Regions from separate parts of the Mesorhizobium sp. M0771 genome, predicted to be linked through region 4. Evidence: predicted binding sites of a transcription regulator. Region 4 holds the regulator's gene; each other region holds the start of a gene.

Region 1 (5,269 bases), on a different contig from region 4:
GGCGCTGAAGAGCCGGCCGAAGGCGAAGCTCGATGATATATTGTCGGTGCCGGTGGCGGTGCGGCCGAACTGGACCCCCGACGAGATCCAGCGCGAGCTCGACAACAATGCGCAAGGCATTCTGGGCTATGTCGTGCGCTGGATCGACCAGGGCGTCGGCTGCTCGAAAGTGCCCGACATCAACGATGTCGGCCTGATGGAAGACCGCGCCACGCTGCGCATCTCCTCGCAGCACATCGCCAACTGGCTGTACCACAAGGTTTGCTCCGAAATTCAGGTGATGGATTCGCTGCGGCGCATGGCGGCGATCGTCGACCTCCAAAATGTCGGCGACCCGCTCTACCGCCCGATGGCCACCGATTTCGACAATTCCACCGCCTTCCAGGCCGCCTGCGACCTGGTGTTTAGAGGCCGCGAACAGCCGAACGGCTACACCGAGCCGGTGCTGCACAGGCGGAGGCTGGAACTGAAGGCGAAAGCGCGGGCGAATTAGCGCCTGCGTTTCCCTCCCCCTTGAGGGGAGGGTGGCCCGAAGGGCCGGGTGGGGTCCTGCGTGAAGTGCGCCGACTCCCTTCGGACGACACTACAAGCAATGTCATTGCAGAGGCCCTTTCTCGGCTCGGCTCCAAAAAGATCGACCATTCTTCGGCGACCCCCACCCTGCCGCTTCGGGGCCACCTTCCCCTCAAGGAGGAGCGTTACGCCGCCTGCGCCACCCGCTCCGACATCATGCGGTAGGAAATCGCCTCGGCCAGGTGAATGCGGCCGACGGTTTCTCTGGCTTCGAGATCGGCCAGCGTGCGCGCGACTTTCAGCACCCGGTGATAGGCGCGTGCCGAAAAGCCGAGCTTTTCGCTGGCGTCCTTCAACAGCGACAGGCCGGCGGCATCCGGCATCGCGATGTCCTCGATAACGGATGGCGAACAATGCGCGTTGGTGGTCGCGCTGGTCACGCCGAGCCGCTCGAACCGTTCGCGCTGGATGGTGCGGGCGCGCGCGACGCGCTGCGCAACGGCGGCACTTTTCTCCGCCCGATCCGGCCGGATCAGATCGGCGGCCGAAACCGCAGGCACCTCGATCCTGAGATCGATGCGGTCGAGCAGCGGGCCGGAAATGCGCGCCTGGTAGTCGGTGCGGCAGCGCTCACCGCGCAGGCAGCGATAGCCGGGCTCGCCGGCCATGCCGCAACGGCACGGGTTCATCGCCGCCACCAGCTGGATGCGGGCTGGATAGGTGATGCGGTGGTTGGCGCGCGCGATCATGCAGTCGCCGGTCTCCAGCGGTTGGCGCAGGGCATCCAGCGTCTGCGGCGTGAATTCGGGAAACTCGTCGAGGAACAGCACGCCGTTGTGGGCAAGCGACACTTCGCCCGGCCGTGCCCTTATGCCGCCGCCGACCATCGCCGCCATCGAGGCCGAGTGGTGCGGGGCGCGGAACGGCCGCCGGTCGGTGAGCTTGCCTTCGCCGAGTTCGCCCGCCACCGAGGCGATCATCGAGACTTCCAGGAGTTCCTTCGGCGCCAGTGGCGGCAGGATCGAAGGCAGCCTTTGCGCCAGCATCGATTTTCCCGAGCCGGGAGGCCCGACCATCAACAGATTGTGGCCGCCGGCCGCCGCCACTTCCAGCGCCCGCTTGGCGCTTTCCTGGCCCTTGATGTCTGAAAGGTCGGGCAGGTCGCGGGCCGAGACATGGATGCCGGGCTCGGGCCGCGACAGCACCTGCGTGCCGCGAAAATGATTGGCGATGGCAATCAGGCTGCGCGGCGCCAATATGTCGAAATCCTTGCCCGCCCAGGCCGCTTCCGGCCCGCAGCCGAACGGGCAGATCAGGCCTTTTCCCTCGGCATTGGCGCCGATCGCCGCCGGCAGCGCGCCGGCCACCGCGGCAATGGTGCCGTCGAGCGACAATTCACCCAGCACGACATAAGACGCCAGCATATCGCCCGGAATGGCGCCGAGTGCCGCCATCAGGCCGAGCGCGATCGGCAGGTCGTAATGGCTCCCTTCCTTGGGCAGGTCGGCAGGCGCCAGGTTGACCGTCACCTTCTTCGACGGCATTGACAGGCCCGAAGCGTGCAGCGCCGCCTGCACCCGCTCGCGGCTTTCGGCCACCGCCTTGTCGGCCAGGCCGACAATCTGCATGCCGACCTTGCCCGGCGCGATCATCACCTGGACATCGACCGGTACGGCCTCGATGCCCTGGAAAGCAACCGTGCGAACCCGCGCCACCATCTTGCTTTGCCCCCGGATATCAGCTCGCCTCGGCCTTGTGGTTCAGACCGCGAGCGACGTCAGGACAAGACAACCATAGATTTCAGGCCAAGGCAAGAACATTACAGGAACATGCATTCGTGGTGGTTGCAGCGCGCTGTGCCGGTTGCAAAAACGGAAGATGGTTGAGCAAAATGGAACGGCTGCTCCGCCTCCTCGACCGCGTTAACAAAGGCGACTAGGCCCTTCGGCAATCTGAGGGTGTTGCTTCTAAGCGGTGATGAAGGCATCGACCGAACCTGAAAGCGATCGATCGATCGCGACCTGCGGTGGAAGCCACTCCATGACAGGATATCTGAAAGGCCAAGGCAGGGCGATCCGGCGCGAAGAGCCGCTCTCCAGAAAAATCTCGTTTACAAGGTCTATGAACCGCCCGCGGTCTCGTTCGATTCGTTTCAAAGTTTGCGAACGAATGTAATCCCGGGGAATTCGTCGCTCCTTCAGCGCTAAGACAGCCTCCGCGATGGATCGAGGATCGGGTGGAACTGTAAGCGAATAGTCATCATCCAGATAAAGGTCTCGGCCGCCATGGTTCGGCGTCGTGACCACTGGAAGCCCCGCGAGAAGATATTCCGTGCTTGCGAACATTGGTCCTTCCAGGTGAGAGAGACAGATTCCCACGGCTGCACGATTTAGATGCGTGTTCACCTGAGCCGGTGCCAATCGGACAGGCTTGCCGGTGCCGTCAAACTCGTTGATAAAGACGTGATGCGGCGCGAGCTCCCTATGCCGATTTATTCGCGCTCTTTCCGACTCCGTCGTGGAGGATCCGCTTGAATCTCGATAGAAGACAAATGCGCAACGCTGGATGCCAAGCGACAAGTCATGGCGCTTCCACGGAGCCAGCTGCGCATTGTAGATTGCATCAAATTCTACAGGGACGTCATCGAGAGGCCTGAATATGTGTTCGGAGGTTGTTGACGTCTTGTTGTGCAGGACGGCGGCCTCGCCGGACTGGTTCAACAGATCAGCCTCTGGCTGAGTGTTGGAAAGGAAGATTAGCGAGTGACGGGGGTTCTTGAGTCTATGCAGAACGGCATAGGTCCGGATGGTTTTGACGCTAGCACTGTTTTCGATGGACCAGGTTGGCGAGATGAGAAACCAGGCGCGGTGGCTGCGTGGACGGAAAGGCATATGACTTGCTAATCCGAGCGGCGTACCGGACATTCCCGAATAGGATATGAACGGATCGTCCGACAGCAAACTGGCCTGAAGAGCAGGTTGCGACTTCGCGGAAGGGTGCCCTTTTCTGAGGTTGTGGCCATGACGCAGCATGGCTCTGACAATCTCGAATTTGGTAGGAGGGCGATACCCGTGCTGTAGGGTCAACATGCGGCAATTGCGATCTTGAGTGCGGAGAAAAACTCGCTTCGATAGAGAGAAATTTGGCAAAGAAACACCGCCATTTGATCGACGGAATATCTCAGGCGATCAAATCTGGTGTACGGAGAAGCGCCTCTTGAAAGAAAACATCGTCCCAAGCGGAGCTGGTTCTCACATCGCGCTACCAACCGTATCCGTTTGCGTAGGCTGTTTCAATCAAGAGGCATTCATCGACACTGCGATCCGATCCGTAGCGGCGCAGACATACACTGCGTTCGAATGCGTGGTGGTCGATGATTTTTCGACTGACGGTTCCCGCCGAAGGATTGAAGAGTGTCTGTCCCAGCTTGGCGACAGTCGTTTCCGCTTTCTGCCCCGACTGCAAAATGGCGGGCAGTTGACAGCAATGATGACCGGGCTTGACGCGACAGCCGGGCCCCTGATCTCGTTTCTTGACGGTGACGATGCTTGGCACCCTGACTTCATAGAATGCCATGTGAGAGCGCATCTCAGCCACACCCGTATCGCGGCGATGTCGAGCTCCGATGAGGTGGTGATAGATACGGCCGGCAAACTGCTTGCGGGCGGTCATCCCGTATTCCACCTGAATGACCCGCGATCGATGCCGAAAATGAGCGGCTACCTGCATGTCGACACCGAAGCTGACCCGACATTATTATTTATTGATCGGGGTACCGTGGGTTGGTTTTGGTCAACCACATCGGGGATGATGTTTCGTCGAGCTCCGCTTGAAATCATGCGTCCATCCGATCCGGACGAAATAAGGATATGTGCCGATGGTTATATGGCTCGTGCCGCCCATATGATCGGCGGAACCGTGAGGATTGGGCGGGCTCTTGGCAGTTATCGGCTTCACGGCGGCAATGGCTGGGCGGACGGGCGCATCCTGGGTACCGGAGTTGGCCTCGGCAGGATGTCGCCTGATACTGAAATAGCGATACGGCGGGCACTGGCCAATCGTTGGTGCGAAGTGGCGCCGGGACTGGCGCATTTAATCTCCCGCCACTCAATGCGCAGGACCTTGGTCGACCTGATCGGACTGTCTGCGGCTTTTGCATTGCTGGAAAAGAACGCCGATGCGGGTTTTCTGCTGAAAGACTGGGCAACACCACAGCTAAAATTGCAGACCAGACTTATCGGTCTCCTTCCTCCGAAACTGAGGCCTCGGCGCTTCCGGGACATAGTTTGATTTGATGAGCCGCTTGCTCGGCAGTCTTACCCGATAAAGAGCATCTTTCGATGCTTCTCTGGACCCACCAAAGTCCTCCGTAGCAACGCACACTACGCGGCCGAATTGCGCCGCTTCGCCTCCACCGCGTCCCAGAACAGGCTGGCGATATCCGCGCCACCAAAACGTTGCACTTCGCGCACGCCGGTCGGCGAGGTCACGTTGATCTCGGTCATGTAGTCGCCGATGACGTCGATGCCGACGAGGATGAAGCCGCGTGCTTTCAGGGACGGCCCGATGCGGGCGCAGATCTCGCGTTCGCGTGTCGTCAGCTCGGTCTTTTCGGCACGGCCGCCGACATGCATGTTGGAGCGGGAATCGTGGTCGGCCGGCACGCGGTTGATGGCGCCGACCGCCTCGCCGTCGATCAGGATGATGCGCTTGTCCCCCTTGCGCACATCCTTGAGATAGCGCTGGACGATATAGG
Region 2 (5,269 bases), 230 kb from region 4:
CGGCGATGGATTCCTCGGGATAGACGTCGAACGCCTTGTCCTTTTTGCCGATCACCGGCTCGACCCAACTCGCCTTGTATTTCAACATCAGATGCACCTTCTCCGGCGGCTTCGGCAACTCGCTGTCGATTGCCGAGGCGAAGGGGTGGACCAGGTCCGGCCATGTCGGATCGTAGAGCCAGAGCGCCGAACCGCACTTCTTGCAGAAATTGCGCTCGCCCGTCGAAATCTCACACTTTGGATGCTCGTCGTCCGCGATCTCGGCCTGGTAGACGCCGAGATTGCGCTTGCCCTTGATTTTCAGCGTCTTGTAATCGGCGCCGAGATTGATGGCGAAGCCGCCGCCGCCCTGCTGCTTGCGGCAGATCGAGCAGTAGCACAGCATGAACGGCACCGGCGTGTTGCTCTCCACCTCGAAATGGACGGCATCGCAGCGGCAGGATCCCTTGAGCAGCAGCGGCATGACAAAACTCCGACGGATGGCTCTCAACTTGCCAGCTTGGTTTTTGGTTGCAGCCATGGCAAGCCCGGTGACATGATTGCGGCATGGACAATGAACGCATCGAAGAGCTGTTCGAAGGCCTCGGCCCGGTCAGTATCCGAAAACTGTTCGGCGGCAAGGGTATCTATTTCGACGGCTTCATCGTCGCCATCGTGCTGCGCGGCGAATTGCTGCTCAAGGCTGACGAGCAAAGCGCGCCCCGATTTCGAAGCCGCCGGCTGCAAGCAATGGACCTATACCGGCACCCGCCACGGCAAGCTGGTCGCGATGCCGTACTGGAGCATTCCCGACGACGCGTTTGATGATCCTGACGAGATGAGGGTGTGGGCGCGCCGGGCGTATGAGGCGGGGCGGCGGGCGGGGAAGTGAACCGGGACCGTCGCGTTTCTTCCCACCCCCCTCTGTCCTGCCGGACATCTCCCCCGCAAGGGGGGAGATCAGTTGTCACATTGGCCTTCGCCAATCACCATCGTTGAAAATGGGAGCCTGCGGCTAAGCTGTTAATCTCCCTCCTTGCGGGGGAGATGGCCGGCAGGCCAGAGGGGGGTGCTGTCCCGCCGACGTAGGCGATCCTACAGCGCCTTGGCAATCCTCGCCGCCAGCCGCGCATTGTTCTCGACCAGCGCGATGTTGGTCTTCAAGCTCCGGCCGCCGGTCAGTTCGAGGATTTTGCCCAACAGGAACGGCGTCACCGCCTTTCCGGTCACATTCTGCACTTCCGCCGCCTTCTGCGCGGCCTCGATATAGCCGGCCATCTCGTCGGCCGGGATTTCATCGTCCTGCGGCACCGGGTTGGCGATCAGCGTGCCGCCGACCAGGCCAAGTGCCGCCCTGGTCTTGTAGAAATGCGCGATCTCTTCCGGTCTGTGCAGGGTCAGCGGCGCGCGGAACGGCGAATGCCGCGACCAGAAGGCCGGCATCGTCTCGCAGCCATGGCCAATCACCGGCACGCCGCGCGTCTCCAGCACTTCCAGGGTCTTTTCGATGTCGAGGATCGCCTTGGCGCCGGCCGAGACGACGATGACCGGGGTGCGCGCCAACTCGTCGAGATCGGCCGAGATGTCGAAGCTTTTTTCCGCGCCCTTGTGGACGCCGCCAATGCCGCCGGTGGCGAACACCTTTATCCCGACCATGTCGGCCGCGATCATGGTGGCGGCGACCGTGGTGCCGCCGGTGCGGCCTTGCGCCACCGCAAAGCCGAGATCGGCGCGCGACAGCTTCATGGCGTCGCCGGTCATCGCCAGCGACTCGCGCTCGCCGTCGGAAAGCCCGATCTTGATGCGGCCGGCGACCACGGCGATCGTCGCCGGCACCGCGCCATTGTCCAGGATTATCTTTTCGACATTGGCGGCCATGGCGCCATTGTCGGGGTAAGGCATGCCATGGGTGATGATGGTGCTTTCCAGCGCCACGACGGGGCGGCCAGCGGCGAGCGCCTCGGCCACGGGCGCGTGGAGGTCGATGAAGGGGCGGGCGCTTTGCGGTGTCATGATGGTCTCCGATCCGGAGATCCGCGCGTCCGCTTGGACGTCGCGCTCCGGCAATGGCAATTGGCCGCCCTCATGCCATTTCCTGCGCGTCGGGCACAAGAGCCAGTGCCTCGGTGAAGGTCGCAATCGTGAAGGCCGGAACCGCGTCGGCGCTTTCAATGGCCAGCGTGGCGGCGGCAACGCCCTCGCGCAATGCCTGGCGCAGGGGCAGGCCGCGCAGCAGGGCAGCGATGGTGGCGCCGGCCAGCGCGTCGCCGGCGCCGGTGACGTCGGCGACTTTTCTCGGCGCCGGCGGCAGGATAGAGAAGGCGCCGGCTTCGTCGAATCCCAGCACCGGGCCGTCGCCCGCCGTCACCACGCCACTGGTGAGGCCGCTGCAGCGCAGTCCGTCGACGGTCTCGCGCTCGGTGGCATTGGCATCGACGCCGGCCAGCACCATGGCCTCGCGCCGGTTCATGAAGACCTGCGCGAGTTCCTTCAGCACCGGTATCAGCCGCACCACCTTGGCCGGCGAAATGGCGATGGCGAACACCGGCTTGCCGGCGGCGAGCCCCACCAGCCGCTCCAGCGCCGTTGATGGCAGATTGGCGTCGCAGAGCACCGCATCGGCCTCGGCGACCACCTCGCGCACCTTGGAGCGGCGGATCTGCTTGGGGAACGCCAAATCGTAGAGCGCCATATCGGCAAAGCCGGTGATCAGCTCGCCGTCGCGATCGATCAGCGCCGTGTAGCTCGGCGTCGTGCGGTCGAGGAAAACCGCCGACAGGTCGGCAATGCCGGAGTCGGCGATGGCGCGCGCAACCGTCTCGGCCGAGGCATCGCCGCCGCGCACCGACAAAAGCGAGGCCGAGACGCCGCGCCGCACCAGGCTGCGCAGCGCGTTGAAGACGCCGCCGCCGACATCCTCGCGCATCGTGCCGGGGTTGGACGCCGCGGGCACGTACGTGCCCGACACCTGGCCGCGGCGATCGATATGGGCGCCGCCCACCGCCAGTATCTTTGCTGATTTCACCATGCCGGCGATATGACCTTTGTTATTCGAGCCGCACAAGCGCTACGCTGTGCGGCGGAGCTTCGCAGGCAAGCCGGCGATTCGGCCGATCGAAACAGCCGGCGCGTCTGGCCCAATGGTGGATACATCCGGAAACGAAACCATGAGACAAAAAAAGAACAAATCCGGATAAAGGTTGCTTTTCAGATATTTGACCCCTCTTGCCAAACGAGAACAAAAGTAGTACAAAATGGGCAGGGATTACGGATTGTCCGGCCTTCATTGACGACCAAGGGGTGATGTATCATGGCTCAGAATTCTTTGCGGCTTGTAGAGGACAAAGCGGTGGACAAATCAAAGGCTCTGGACGCGGCGCTGTCGCAAATCGAGCGCGCCTTCGGCAAGGGCTCGATCATGCGGCTTGGCGCCAACGAGCAGGTCGTCGAGATCGAAACCGTGCCGACCGGATCGCTTGGCCTCGACATCGCGCTTGGCGTCGGCGGCCTGCCGCGCGGCCGCATTGTCGAGATCTACGGGCCGGAAAGCTCGGGCAAGACGACGCTGGCGCTGCACACGGTGGCGGAAGCCCAGAAGAAGGGCGGCATCTGTGCCTTCGTCGATGCCGAGCACGCGCTCGACCCGGTCTATGCCCGCAAGCTCGGCGTCGATCTGGAAAACCTCTTGATCTCGCAGCCGGACACCGGCGAGCAGGCGCTGGAAATATGCGACACGCTGGTGCGTTCAGGCGCCATCGACGTGCTGGTCGTCGATTCGGTGGCGGCGCTGACGCCGCGCGCCGAAATCGAAGGCGAGATGGGCGATTCTCTGCCCGGTCTCCAGGCGCGTCTGATGAGCCAGGCGCTGCGCAAGCTGACCGCCTCGATCTCGCGCTCCAACACCATGGTCATCTTCATCAACCAGATCCGCATGAAGATCGGCGTCATGTTCGGTTCGCCCGAAACCACGACCGGCGGCAACGCGCTGAAATTCTACGCTTCGGTGCGCCTCGACATCCGCCGCATCGGCTCGGTCAAGGACCGCGACGAGGTCGTCGGCAACCAGACCCGCGTCAAGGTCGTCAAGAACAAGCTGGCGCCGCCCTTCAAGGTGGTCGAGTTCGACATCATGTATGGCGAGGGCGTGTCCAAGACCGGCGAACTGGTCGATCTCGGCGTCAAGGCCGGCGTGGTCGAGAAGTCGGGCGCCTGGTTCTCCTACAATTCGCAGCGTCTCGGCCAGGGTCGCGAAAACGCCAAACTGTTCCTGCGCGACAATCCCGACACGGCGCGCGAGATCGAACTGGCACTGCGGCAGAATGCCGGGCTGATTGCCGAGAAGTTTCTCGAAAATGGCGGCCCCGAGCGCGGCGAAAGCGACGACGGCTTCGAGGAAGAATCCGGCGCCATGTAGGGCACGGCCAGAGTTCGGCCATAAATCCAGTCTATTATCCGATGCTTAAGTAACCGAGTTCTTTAGTATTGCGTTTCAAACCGCTGGCCTTCGCGCCGGCGGTTTTCGTTTTTGGGCAGCGTGAAGCCGGCTTGGCAGTTGCCGGATTGGCCCAATTCCGTGTTTCTGGACAGGGTGGGGCGTGCCCGCTAAAAGGCCAAGTCGATCTTCTAAAAAGCAGAGACCAGTGTCCGCCGGCCGCGCCGGCGGTTTTCGCGAAAAGGCAGCAGTCATGAGTGGCGTGAACGAGATCCGGTCGACATTCCTCGACTATTTCCGCAAGGAGGGTCACGAGGTCGTGGCTTCGAGCCCGCTGGTGCCGCGCAACGACCCGACGCTGATGTTCACCAATGCCGGCATGGTGCAGTTCAAGAACGTCTTCACCGGCCTGGAGAAGCGGTCCTATTCGCGCGCCACGACCGCTCAGAAGAGCGTGCGCGCCGGCGGCAAGCACAACGACCTCGACAATGTCGGCTACACCGCGCGCCACCTGACTTTTTTCGAAATGCTCGGCAATTTCTCCTTCGGCGACTATTTCAAGGAGCGCGCCATCGAGCTGGCCTGGAACCTGATTACCAAGGAGTTCGGGCTGAACAAGGACAAGCTGCTGGTCACCGTCTATCACACCGATGACGAGGCGGCCGGCTTCTGGAAGAAGATCGCCGGTTTCTCCGATGACCGCATCATCCGCATCCCGACCTCCGACAATTTCTGGGCGATGGGCGACACCGGACCGTGCGGGCCATGCTCGGAAATCTTCATCGACCGTGGCGAGCACATCTGGGGCGGCCCTCCCGGCAGCCCGGAGGAGGACGGCGACCGCTTCCTTGAATTCTG
Region 3 (5,269 bases), on a different contig from region 4:
CACCAGAAGCCGACCACGGCGGCAGCGGCATCCGGCACATTCTTCCGGGCGGCGAGGCCGCCCGGTTCGACGGTTGCGATGGGGTCCATTGTCAGGCCGCCTTCGCATCGCCGGCCAGTGCCGCCCAGTCCAGCGCTCTTGCCCAATCGGCGAATGAGGTCGGCTTCACCGGCAGCAGACGGGTCGTCTGGCCGAGATCGACGGCAAGCACGGTCTGCTTCTGGCTGTGGATCCAGGCATAGCTGGCGGCATTCTGTTCGGCGGCGTCCTTGCCGAGCATGGTTTCGAGCGCGGCGGCGAAGTCCGCCAGCGGCACCGGATAATAGCTGACTTCGCGGCCGACAATGCCTGACAGGATGACGGCCATCTCCGGTCCGGTCAGCGCCTGCGGCCCGCCAATGTCGAAGCTGGCACCGGCAAGCTCCGGATGCCGCAGCGCTTCGACCACATAGGCCGCCATATCCTGCCAGGAGATCCAGGAGGTCTGGAAGTTGGTCGGCAGCGGATAGGCGAGGACGCCCTGATGCATGATCGCCGGCGCGCTCCAGGGCGCTGCGATATTGCTCATGGCCAGCGTCGGCTTTAGGACGATGGATGGCGGGCCGAACGTCTTGATGTAGTCGATGAGTTCGGCCTTGGCATCCATCACCGCCGCGCCGGAATGGCCCGACACATGGCCGCTGGTGTCGAACACCAGTAGCTTGACGCCGCCTTGCTGCGCCGCATCCGCAATGTTGCGGCCGTAGCGCAGGATCTCTTCAGGGCTTGCACCGACCGGCAAGGTCAGCGCCACCGCATCGACGCCGAGGCAGGCGAGGGCCAGTCGGCCGGGGTCGGCGAGATCACCGCGCACGATGTTGACCCCATCGCCGAACGGATCGGGCGAGCCCTTGCGTAACAGGACACGCACCGTGGCGCCGGCGGCGCGGCAAGCGCTGACAATGGCCGACCCTTGGGCGCCGGAGGCGCCGGTGACCAGAACCGAATTGGGAAAGTTTGGCATGGATTTGCTCCTCTCTGAATGAGTGCCGACGAAACCGGCACCACCGTCTTCGCGTCGAAGAAGGCATTCGCAACTTTACTCTGCTGAATCCAGTGATATGATTTCAGGAATATGCTGAACAAAATTGACCTGGCGCGCGCCGATCTCAATTTGCTGGTCTTGTTCCAAGCCATCATGGAGGAGCGGCATGTCGGTCGCTCGGCGGAGCGGCTAAACCTGTCGGCCTCGGCGGTCAGCCATGGCCTTGGCCGGCTGCGCAAGCTGCTTGGGGATCCGTTGTTCCTGAAGACGCCGCGCGGCGTCGTGCCCACCGACCGGGCAACGGAGCTTGCCGAACCGGTGGCCGAGATCCTGGCGCGGGTGCGCCGGGTGATCGCCAGCGCCGAGCCGTTCGATCCGGCCCGCTCGACGCGCCGCTTCACCATCGGTGCGCCGGATGCGGTGTCGTCCGTGCTCCTGCCGCCGCTGCTCGACCAGATCCGCTTTTTGGCCCCCGGCATCGACATCGGCATCCGGCAACTGCTGCCGCGCCAAGGTGAACCGTCGCCCACTACTGCCTGGAGCGACTGTGTCGCCGAACTCGAAGCGCGCGCCATGGATGTCGCGGTGATTCCGTTCGACGGCCTGCCGGCACGCTTCACCGTCGACAAGCTCTATGAGGAGGATTTCGTCGTCGCCATGCGCGCCGGCCACCGCTTCGCCGGCGATCCGTGCCTCGACGCCTATTGCAGCGTGCAGCATATGGTCGTCTCGAACAATGGCGATCCGAACGGGTTTGTCGACAGGGTGCTGGCTGAACGCGGCCTGTCGCGTCGCGTCGCGCTGACTGTCCCCAACTTTATGTTCGGACTGGCCGTGCTTGCTCAGACTGATCTGATATCGGCCTATCCGCGCCGGTTCCTCGCCATGTATGGCGGCCGTTTCGGTGTCGTCGGCGTCGATGCGCCCATCCGGCTCGGCCACTTCAACATCAACAGCATCGTGCCGAAGGTTGCGCTGATGGATGCGGGTCTGGCCTGGTTGGTCGGCCTGCTCAAACAGAGCGGCAATGCAGCGCGGACTGGCCCAGCCTAAACATTGGCCTTGCCGTCGCGCCGCACTCACAGTTCCTTTTCCGCCAGTTCGCGGAAGGCATCGGGAACCGAGCGCCGGGCTTCCAGCGCCACGGCGCCATAGCCGACAGCCTCTCTGCCAAAGCGCTGGCGGATCTTGTCGATGGCGCGGTCGGCGCCAAAGCGCGCCAGGCCTTGCCTGCTGCCGGGTCGCTGCTTTTCATCGGCAAGCCCGAGCGGCAGCTCCAACTGCAGCTCGGCACTTTCTTCCAGCTGCGACACCGAGATCGCCAGCAGCGAGATGGTCTTCTCCCGAGGGTTGGCGGCCAGCACGCCGCGCACCAGCTCCCCGGCGATTTCGGCCAGCATCGCGGTTGCCGAAATCGGTTGCTCGAGCGTCAGCGAGCGTGTGACCGCGTGCAGATCGGCGAAACGCACGCGCACCGTCACCGTGCGCCCGGGCCGTGATTTCGCCCTGAGCCGGCTGGCGACCCGGTCTGCAAGATGCAGCAGGACGGGTCCGAAGATACGCGCCTCGGCCGGCCGTCTGCCAAGCGCCGACTGCGCGCCGGCGGAATGCGACCGCCTGTGGGTTTCGAGCTTTCGCGGGTCGCGGTTCCATGCCAGCGACGCCAGCTTTTCGCCGGTGGCGGGCCCGAGCAACCTTCGCAGCGCCCCGCTATGCGTCTTTGCCAACTGGCCGATGGTCTCGATGCCGATCTCGGCCAGCCGCGCCTTGGTCGCCGGGCCGACGCCCCACATCAGGCCGACCGGCAGATCATGCAGGAAGGCAAGTTCGGTGTTCGGATCGACCACCACCAGGCCGTCGGGCTTGGCCACCTGCGAGGCGATCTTGGCCAGATGCTTGGTGCGCGCCACGCCGATCGAGATCGGCAGGCCGAGCTCTGCCCGGACGCGCCGACGCACCGTGGCGGCGATCTCGGCCGGCGGCCCGAACAGATGCGTGCAGCCGGCGACGTCGGCAAAGGCTTCATCGATGGAAATCCGCTCGACCAGCGGCGTGAAATCGTCGAGCACCTTGATGGCGGCGTCGCCCAGCCGCTGATAGTCGGCGAAATGGCCGCCGACGAAGATCAGTCCGGGGCAAAGCTCGCGCGCGCGTCGTCCGGGCATGCCGCCGCGCACGCCGAAAACCCTGGCTTCGTAGGAAGCGGCAAGCACGACGCCGCCGCCGACGGCGATCGGCTTGCCCCTGAGCGCCGGGTCGAGCAGCTGCTCGACCGAGGCGTAGAAGGCGTCGAGATCCGCATGCAGGATGGTGGGCTCCATCCCGACCGTTCCCTTTGCGGCGTTGCAGCATTAGCCGCGTCTGTTGTGAGAGGCGTTTTTGCCGAACAAATAGAGAACAAACAGGGCCTATTGTCAAGCGAAGCGGTTGTCGCCGGCCGGCCCGTTCCAGGTCGGGCTGTCGAGTGCTCCGCCTGGGCATCGGACCTGCGGAACATTGTCTCTCGCCTCGGCGTTCATATCCGCGACGGGACGCTGTTTTTGTGGAGGCCGGTATGGGCCAGTTCGAGATGATCGACCTCGTCAGCGTCATTGACGCCTGCACGAGCGATCGCGTTGCCGGGCACTGCGTGTCAATGGCCAGGGCGGTGGAGGAGTTGCGAGTGCTGACCGGTGATTTCGTATCGCCGGACGAGACGGTGGCCAACGCGCTGTCGGCAGTGGCGCTGGGGCGCGGCTGCGCGGTGGTGTTCGACGAGCGAGCGGGCGCCGACATCTTGCTGACGCCGTAGCGCGGCGGCGCCGGGTTGTGGCAGCCAGAAAAGTCGAACAGCGTGCAAAAAGCTGTGCAGGCATGGCCCCATAACCGGGGCGTGGAAAAGTTCTGCGCGTGGGTGTATTCTCCAGGTCGCAAGCGGTCGCAGACCGCATAGGGGGAGAAATGACATGCCGAGGGTTTCAGAACTCTTTTTCAAAACTGCCATCTTGTTCCTGATGTTGGGGATTGCGGCCGGCCTGCAGATGGCGATCTCGGGCGACCACGCCGCTTTTCCGGCGCACGCGCATATCAATCTGCTCGGTTGGGTGACGAGCGCCATCTTCGGCGGCTACTACGCGCTCAATCCGCAAAAGGCGGCGCGTCGCATCGCCATGATCCACTACGGGCTCTACACACTCGGCCTGGTGATCATGCTGCCGGCGCTGTATGTGATGCTGCAGGGAAACCCGGCGCTTGAACCGATCGTCGCCGGCGGCTCGCTCATCGTCGCCGCTGCCGTTCTGGTTTTTGCTTTCGTGGTGTTTTCGCCCGAAACGGCGCGCTCGGTGTCCGGCGTGGTGCCGGCTTCTCGCTGACTGTTCGCGCAGCGATCAAGTCCGACCCGCGTTCGCGACCCGCCACGCGGGTTGGCCAGGCCGATGGCCGCAGCCGCTGGCTGCGGTGTCTATCGCCGCGTCGGCGCTTAACATACCCGAGTCCCACCACGTATTATTTCGTGACTATTTGGCGCCGGAACCTTCCCAGATATCGCGCGTTGCGGCGACTGTATTCGCGCTGCCTTATATATAGGCAGACTTGAGTACGTCCACAGCATGGGTTGGGGGAGGAGCAGGCCACCATGTCGAACAGAGAAATCGGAACGTCGGCCTCACTGGGCCGACGCATCGCCGATCTGAAAGCCAGGATGCGAGACGCCAGCGTTACTGAACACGAGATGCAGACCTTCCAGAAGGTCGCGGCCATCATGGGGGGTGTCGAAGGCTCCCTACGCCTCGACGCCGACGACCTGATCGCGGCGTCCTTCGTCACCGAGGCGCTCGGCGATCCCGGGTCGAACTGAAGGCCAGAGCCCGTCGGCACTCAAGTGCCGGCGGTCGATGGCCCGATTCGCAGCGCTGCATGCGAGCGTGCCCGCACCGCCCGCGCCGGGGATCTCTTGCGCACTTTGAAGCTTTCAGGCGAGCGGCCTCCACGGCGCTTGAAATATCGGACTTCGCGTTCGTGCTTCTCGGCTGCCTCGCGGCTGTCGAACGTGCTGAGATTGCGTCGCCGTCCAGCCCTTGACCACAAGGGCTAAGCCAAAATCGCCAAGGCGCCTTAAACGAAGGATCCGGCCAGCCGGATCCTTCGAAATATCAATCGCGATGCTCCGGCATCGCCTTCAGCTCATCCTTGGTCCAACTGGTGACGGCGTGGACGTCCCGGGAAACTTCTCGAAAGTCCGCGGTCGCTGCCTTACACGTCGTC
Region 4 (5,269 bases):
AAATGCTCTAGCTCTTTGATTGACGCAATTTCGGACGGAAAACCGCTTCACACTTTTCCTGAAATTGCTCTGGTTTCTCACGTAACCGCGGTCTTCACCGCGAAGCGGGCGTCCTGCCAGGCGCCGGTGCGCAGAATATCCTCCAGGACTTCGACCGCCTGCCAGACATCGCCATATCCGACATAGAGCGGCGTGAAGCCGAAACGGATGGTCGACGGCGCCCGGAAATCGCCGATCACGCCGCGCTCGATCAGCGCCCGCATCACCTGATAGCCATGCGGGTGGAGGAACGACACCTGGCTGCCGCGCTGGCTGCCGTCGCGAGGACTTTCCAGTTCAAGCCGGTAGGCGCCGCATCTGGCTTCGACGAGCTGGATAAACAGGTTGGTCAGCGCGATGCTTTTTCTGCGCACCGCCGCCATGTCGACGTCGTTCCAGATATCGAGCGCGCCCTTGAGCGCCCGCATCGACAGCACCGGCTGCGTTCCGCACAGGAAGCGGCGGATGCCGCTGCCGACGGCAAAGCCCTGCTCGAAGGCAAAGGGCCGCGCATGGCCCCACCAGCCGCTGAGCGGCTGGCTGATATCACCATGGTGGCGCTCGGCCGCGTAGATGAAGGCCGGCGAGCCCGGGCCGCCATTGAGGTATTTGTAGGTGCAGCCGACGGCGAAATCGGCATTGGCACGGTCAAGTTCGACCGGCAAGGCGCCGGCCGTGTGGCAGAGATCCCAGATGATCAGCGCGCCGGCGTCATGTGCCTTGCGCGTCAGCGCCGCCATGTCGCGCAACTGGCCGGATTTGTAGTTGACGTGGTTGACCAGGATGACGGCAACGCTGTCGTCGATCAGCTCCTCGATTGCGGCCGCGTCGACGCCCTCCAGCCGCAGCCGCGTTCCCGGCCGGGTCGAGGCGACGCCTTCGGCCATGTAGAGGTCGGTCGGGAAACTGTCGCCCTCGGCAACGATGACCGACCGATCCGGCCGCATGCCGAGCGCTGCGTGCAGCAGCTTGTAGATGTTGATCGAGGTTGTGTCGCAGACCACCGTCTGCCCATCAGCCGCGCCGATCAGTCGCCCGAGCTGATCTCCGAGTTCCACCGGCATGTTGAACCAGCCGGCGGTGTTCCAGGCGCGAATGAGGTCGTGCGCCCATTCCTGCGTGGCGGCCTGCTGCAGTTCGCTGAAGACGACCGCTGACGCGGCGCCCAGGGAATTGCCGTCGAGATAAATCACGCCTTGCGGCAAGACAAAGCGTTCACGCATGGAGCGCAGCGGATCGGCGGCATCCATTGCTTCGATTGTAGCGAGATCGGGTGTCGTGCTCATGATCCGGCGCCCCTCCATGGACAAACGCGCGCGGCGGAGCCTGCCGCCCAAACATGCCGGCGATCTTGAGTGGTCGCCCTTGAACTGTCAAACATTATATATAATTCACCCACTGAAAGGCTTTGATATATAATGATCCGCCCGAGCGTTTATGTCTGATGGATCACGATGCTGGATGACGAGCAGACCTCGAAGACGGAAGTGGCCTATCGCCTGCTCAGGCGCGATATTCTTGCGACCCGGCTGGCGCCTGCCGCGCCGTTGAAGCTGAGCACGCTGCGCAACACCTACGGCATCGGCTGGACGCCGTTGCGCGAGGCGCTGTCGCGGCTGGAGGCGGAACGGCTTGTGACCGCCATCAGCAACCGCGGGTTTGCGGTCGCTCCCGTCTCTCGGGCGGAGCTCGAGGATTTGGCGCGTGCGCGGCTGGTGGTCGAACTGCCCCTGCTGGTGGAATCGATCGAGAAGGGCGACCGTGAGTGGGAAGACGCGGTCGTTGCCGCCCACTATCGTCTCTCACGGTGCGGGTCTGTTCTCGACGATCCATCGGATGATGCGGTCGACGCGTGGTACGAAAAACACGATGCCTTCCATGCGGCGCTGCTCAGTGCCGCGACATCCAGCTGGCTGCTGCGCTTCAATGCAACGATTTCCGACCAATTGCATCGCCATCACCGCTTTCTGGGTCTGGCCCCGACGCTGCGCGCCGCCGCCGGCCGCACGGACGGACACCGGAAGGCCGTGGCGGCCCTGCGCGACGCCGTGGCGATCGAACACCATACCGCCCTGATGGAAGCGGCCCTCGATCGCGACGTCGAACGTGCGAAAACTCTGATGACCGCTCACATCGGCTACACGCTGCGGGTCTATGCCCAGAGAGAACCCCGCGCGGATGCTGCGCAGCCCCGTCCGAAAAGGAAGCGGCGATCGTAGCCGACGACGCAGGGCACTTTGTCTTCGTTTCACCCCGTTGCTGGCAACTGGGCGCAGGCGGCGCTCGCAGCGCCGAACGTTACGCTGAACAAAACGTCAACACATTCATTAAACTTTAAAAGGTTGCGGAACACAACTGGAACAGATAGTGTTTGTTCTGGGTTTGTTTTTTCTGATTCTGGTTTCAGAACCCTTGGGGGCCGCGATGCTGACGCGCAAACAACATGAGCTTCTGATGTTCATCCATGAACGCCTGAAGGAGAGCGGAATCCCGCCGTCCTTCGACGAGATGAAGGAAGCGCTCGACCTCGCCTCCAAGTCCGGCATCCACCGCCTGATCACGGCGCTTGAGGAGCGCGGTTTCATTCGCCGGCTGCCGAACCGGGCGCGCGCGCTGGAAGTGCTGCGGCTGCCCGACTCGATCGCACCAGGCCTCAATGCGGCGAGGAAGTTTTCGCCGAGCATCATTCAGGGCAGTCTTGGTCAAACCGGCCAAGGGCAAGGCGGCCAAGGACAAGGCGCGTTGGGCCAAGGCGGTCTCGGCCGCCAGATCAAGCCGGGCTCGCCGTCGCGTTCGATGTCGGCCGGCAATGACGATGCCGTTTCCGCGATTTCAATCCCGGTTATGGGACGCATCGCCGCCGGCGTGCCGATCGACGCCATCCAGCATCAGACCCATTCGATCTCGGTGCCGCCCGATATGATCATGGGCGGCGAACACTACGCGCTCGAGGTCAAGGGCGATTCGATGATCGAGGCCGGCATTTTCGATGGCGACACGGTCATCATCCGCAATGCCGACACAGCCAGCCCCGGCGAGATCGTGGTGGCGTTGGTCGACGATGAGGAAGCGACCCTGAAACGCTTCCGCCGCAAGGGCGCCTCGATCGCCCTGGAAGCCGCCAACCCGGCCTACGAGACCCGCATTTTTGGACCGGACAGGGTGAAGGTGCAGGGCAAGCTTGTCGGATTGATCCGGCGCTACTGAGCCGGCTTGGGTTTGTACTTTTCACGCTGGTTGTAAGGCGGCAGGCCGCGCGCTTCGCGGGAGAAGCGGCGTTGCTCGTGCCAGGGGCGATACGGCTTGTCGACGGCGAAGCGGATGGTTGGCGCTGCAGCTGCCGATTGCGGATCGAAGAAGACGGCGGCGCTGCCGTCGCGGGCCAGCTGTTTCTTCGTCACGACCAGCACCAGCGGGTCGCGGCACGGATTGTAGGCGGTGGCGTCATCGATGACGATCAGGCTCGCGAAGGCACAGGCCGGCCGCGCCGTCTTGCGGTCTTTCGCAAGCGCTACAATGGCTCCGGAAGGGTGCCGGGCGATACAGAGATCGCCGGTGCAATAGAAGGGCGAGCCGGGCGGCAGATCGAGCGGATCGAGATCGAACCGCGTATCTGTTGCCTCGAAAATCTCAGGTGGGATAATGGTTTCGGCCCGCAGCGCCCGTTTCCAATTGTCCGTGGTGAATTCGTTGGAGCGTTCGCGGTTGAGGGCGAGTTCGCCGCCACCGATCGGCATGGCCACCAGATGCGCATCCTCGGATATGAGCACGTCTGGCGTAAGCACCTGCGGCACCGTCAACAGGCCGGCCAGCGCGAAAGGCACGGCCGCCAACCTGAGCCAGGTGGTGGCCATGGTGGCGATGACGAGGGCGACCGCCACCAACAGCACCGAGCGGATGGAGATCAGCCCGACGGCGTCGACCGGCGAGCGCTCGGAAATCCAGGCCGATATAGCGATCATCGCCATCAGACCTTTGCCCATCACATAGAGGAACGGCCCGTCGGCGCCGAACGGCATCGCCAGTGCGCTGAGCACGGCAAAGGGCATGACGATCAACGAAACAATCGGCATCACGGCCAGATTGGCGATCAGGCTGAGCGGCGACACACGCTGAAAATGCCAGATGGCGAACAGCAAGGTTGCACTGCCGGCGATGATCGAGGTCATTGCGAGGCCGCCCATGGCCAGCGCGAATTTTCGCGACAGGAAGCCGACGAAGGAGCGCTTTGCCGGCGGCGTTCTCACCTTGTCGGCGCGGTAATCGGCCCAGCCGGCATAGGCGCCGACAAGGGCGGCGGTGGCGGCAAACGACATCTGGAAGCTGGGACCGACCACCTCGTGCGGCGACACCAGGATGACGGCAATGGCGGAGATCGCCAGATTGCGCATGGTGAGTGCGGCGCGATCAAACAGCACGGCGACAAGCATGACCGCCAGCATGATGAAGCTGCGCTCGGCGGCAACCACGACGCCTGAAATAACGAGATAGGCGGCGATCGAGACAAGCGCTGCCGCGGCCGCATATTTCTTCACCGGCCGGCGCGAAGAGAAAACGGGAAACAGCGCAAAGGCGCCACGCAGCAACGCCATGATGGTGCCGGCAACCAGCGCCATGTGCAGGCCGGAGATGGAGATGATGTGGTAGATGCCGGTGCGCCGCATCGCTTCGTTGACCTCGTCGTTGACCTCGTCCGGGATGCCGGCGCGCACGCCGACAATCAGCGCCGCGGCAATCTCGCCTTCGGCGCCGCCGATCTTGCCCCTGATATGGTCGGCAATGTTTTCGCGCGCGTTCTCGATTGCCGAGGAGAGCCGTGCGGTCAGCGGCGGCGGTCCCTGCGTAGCAATGGTTTTCGGATTGCCGAGAAAGAAGCCGCTGCCGCCGATACCGGTGAAATAGCTGTCGAAGGAGAAATCGTAGCTCTCCGGCCGCACCGGACCGGTCGGCGGCAACAGCCTGGCATAGCCGGTGATCAGGGAGCCGGCGGTCATATCGGCGGGAACGGTCCGCGCCGAGAGCCTGACCCGCTCCGGGGCGTAGCGCAGCTCGGGGTAAGCGGTCGAAACCACGTCGAGCGTCAGCCTGATGCGGCCGCTTTCCATCTGTTCGAGACTGACGACGCGGCCGGTCAGCCGTGTCTGAATCTCGGAGCCGAGCATCTGCGTTCCGGCGCGCCAGGTCTCGACCTTGGCGGCGACGACGCCGAGCGCGCACAGCATCGCGGCCA

The links. The regulator LexA, encoded in region 4, represses DNA repair genes until DNA is damaged. The targets are predictions, from matches to a motif close to TGTTCNNNNTGTGTTCNG.
Region 1: the regulator LexA is predicted to act here: its motif matches at 2,326-2,343, upstream of NKI05_RS07425 (YifB family Mg chelatase-like AAA ATPase).
Region 2: the regulator LexA is predicted to act here: its motif matches at 3,214-3,231, upstream of recA (recombinase RecA).
Region 3: the regulator LexA is predicted to act here: its motif matches at 3,407-3,424, upstream of dinB (DNA polymerase IV).

Annotation. Positions count from the first base shown of each region.
Region 1 covers NZ_JAMYPC010000004.1:30,677-35,945, forward strand. Annotated here, with positions in the region: gene NKI05_RS07420 (malate synthase G) at 1-493, shown strand, start outside; gene NKI05_RS07425 (YifB family Mg chelatase-like AAA ATPase) at 699-2,231, opposite strand; gene NKI05_RS07430 (glycosyltransferase) at 2,481-3,545, opposite strand; gene NKI05_RS07435 (glycosyltransferase family 2 protein) at 3,730-4,803, shown strand; gene gshB (glutathione synthase) at 4,896-5,269, opposite strand, start outside.
Region 2 covers NZ_JAMYPC010000006.1:39,882-45,150, forward strand. Annotated here, with positions in the region: gene NKI05_RS11265 (GFA family protein) at 1-463, opposite strand, end outside; partial or broken gene NKI05_RS11270 (TfoX/Sxy family protein) at 547-871, shown strand; gene NKI05_RS11275 (pseudouridine-5'-phosphate glycosidase) at 1,075-1,992, opposite strand; gene NKI05_RS11280 (carbohydrate kinase family protein) at 2,063-3,007, opposite strand; gene recA (recombinase RecA) at 3,290-4,393, shown strand; gene alaS (alanine--tRNA ligase) at 4,665-5,269, shown strand, end outside.
Region 3 covers NZ_JAMYPC010000024.1:54,297-59,565, forward strand. Annotated here, with positions in the region: gene NKI05_RS27750 (DUF924 family protein) at 1-89, opposite strand, end outside; gene NKI05_RS27755 (SDR family oxidoreductase) at 92-1,003, opposite strand; gene NKI05_RS27760 (LysR family transcriptional regulator) at 1,115-2,077, shown strand; gene dinB (DNA polymerase IV) at 2,104-3,345, opposite strand; gene NKI05_RS27770 (hypothetical protein) at 3,579-3,815, shown strand; gene NKI05_RS27775 (heme-copper oxidase family protein) at 3,970-4,377, shown strand; gene NKI05_RS27780 (hypothetical protein) at 4,641-4,862, shown strand; gene NKI05_RS27790 (hypothetical protein) at 5,258-5,269, opposite strand, start outside.
Region 4 covers NZ_JAMYPC010000006.1:271,364-276,632, reverse strand. Annotated here, with positions in the region: gene kynU (kynureninase) at 78-1,325, opposite strand; gene NKI05_RS12475 (GntR family transcriptional regulator) at 1,494-2,258, shown strand; gene lexA (transcriptional repressor LexA) at 2,464-3,246, shown strand; gene NKI05_RS12465 (ComEC/Rec2 family competence protein) at 3,240-5,269, opposite strand, start outside.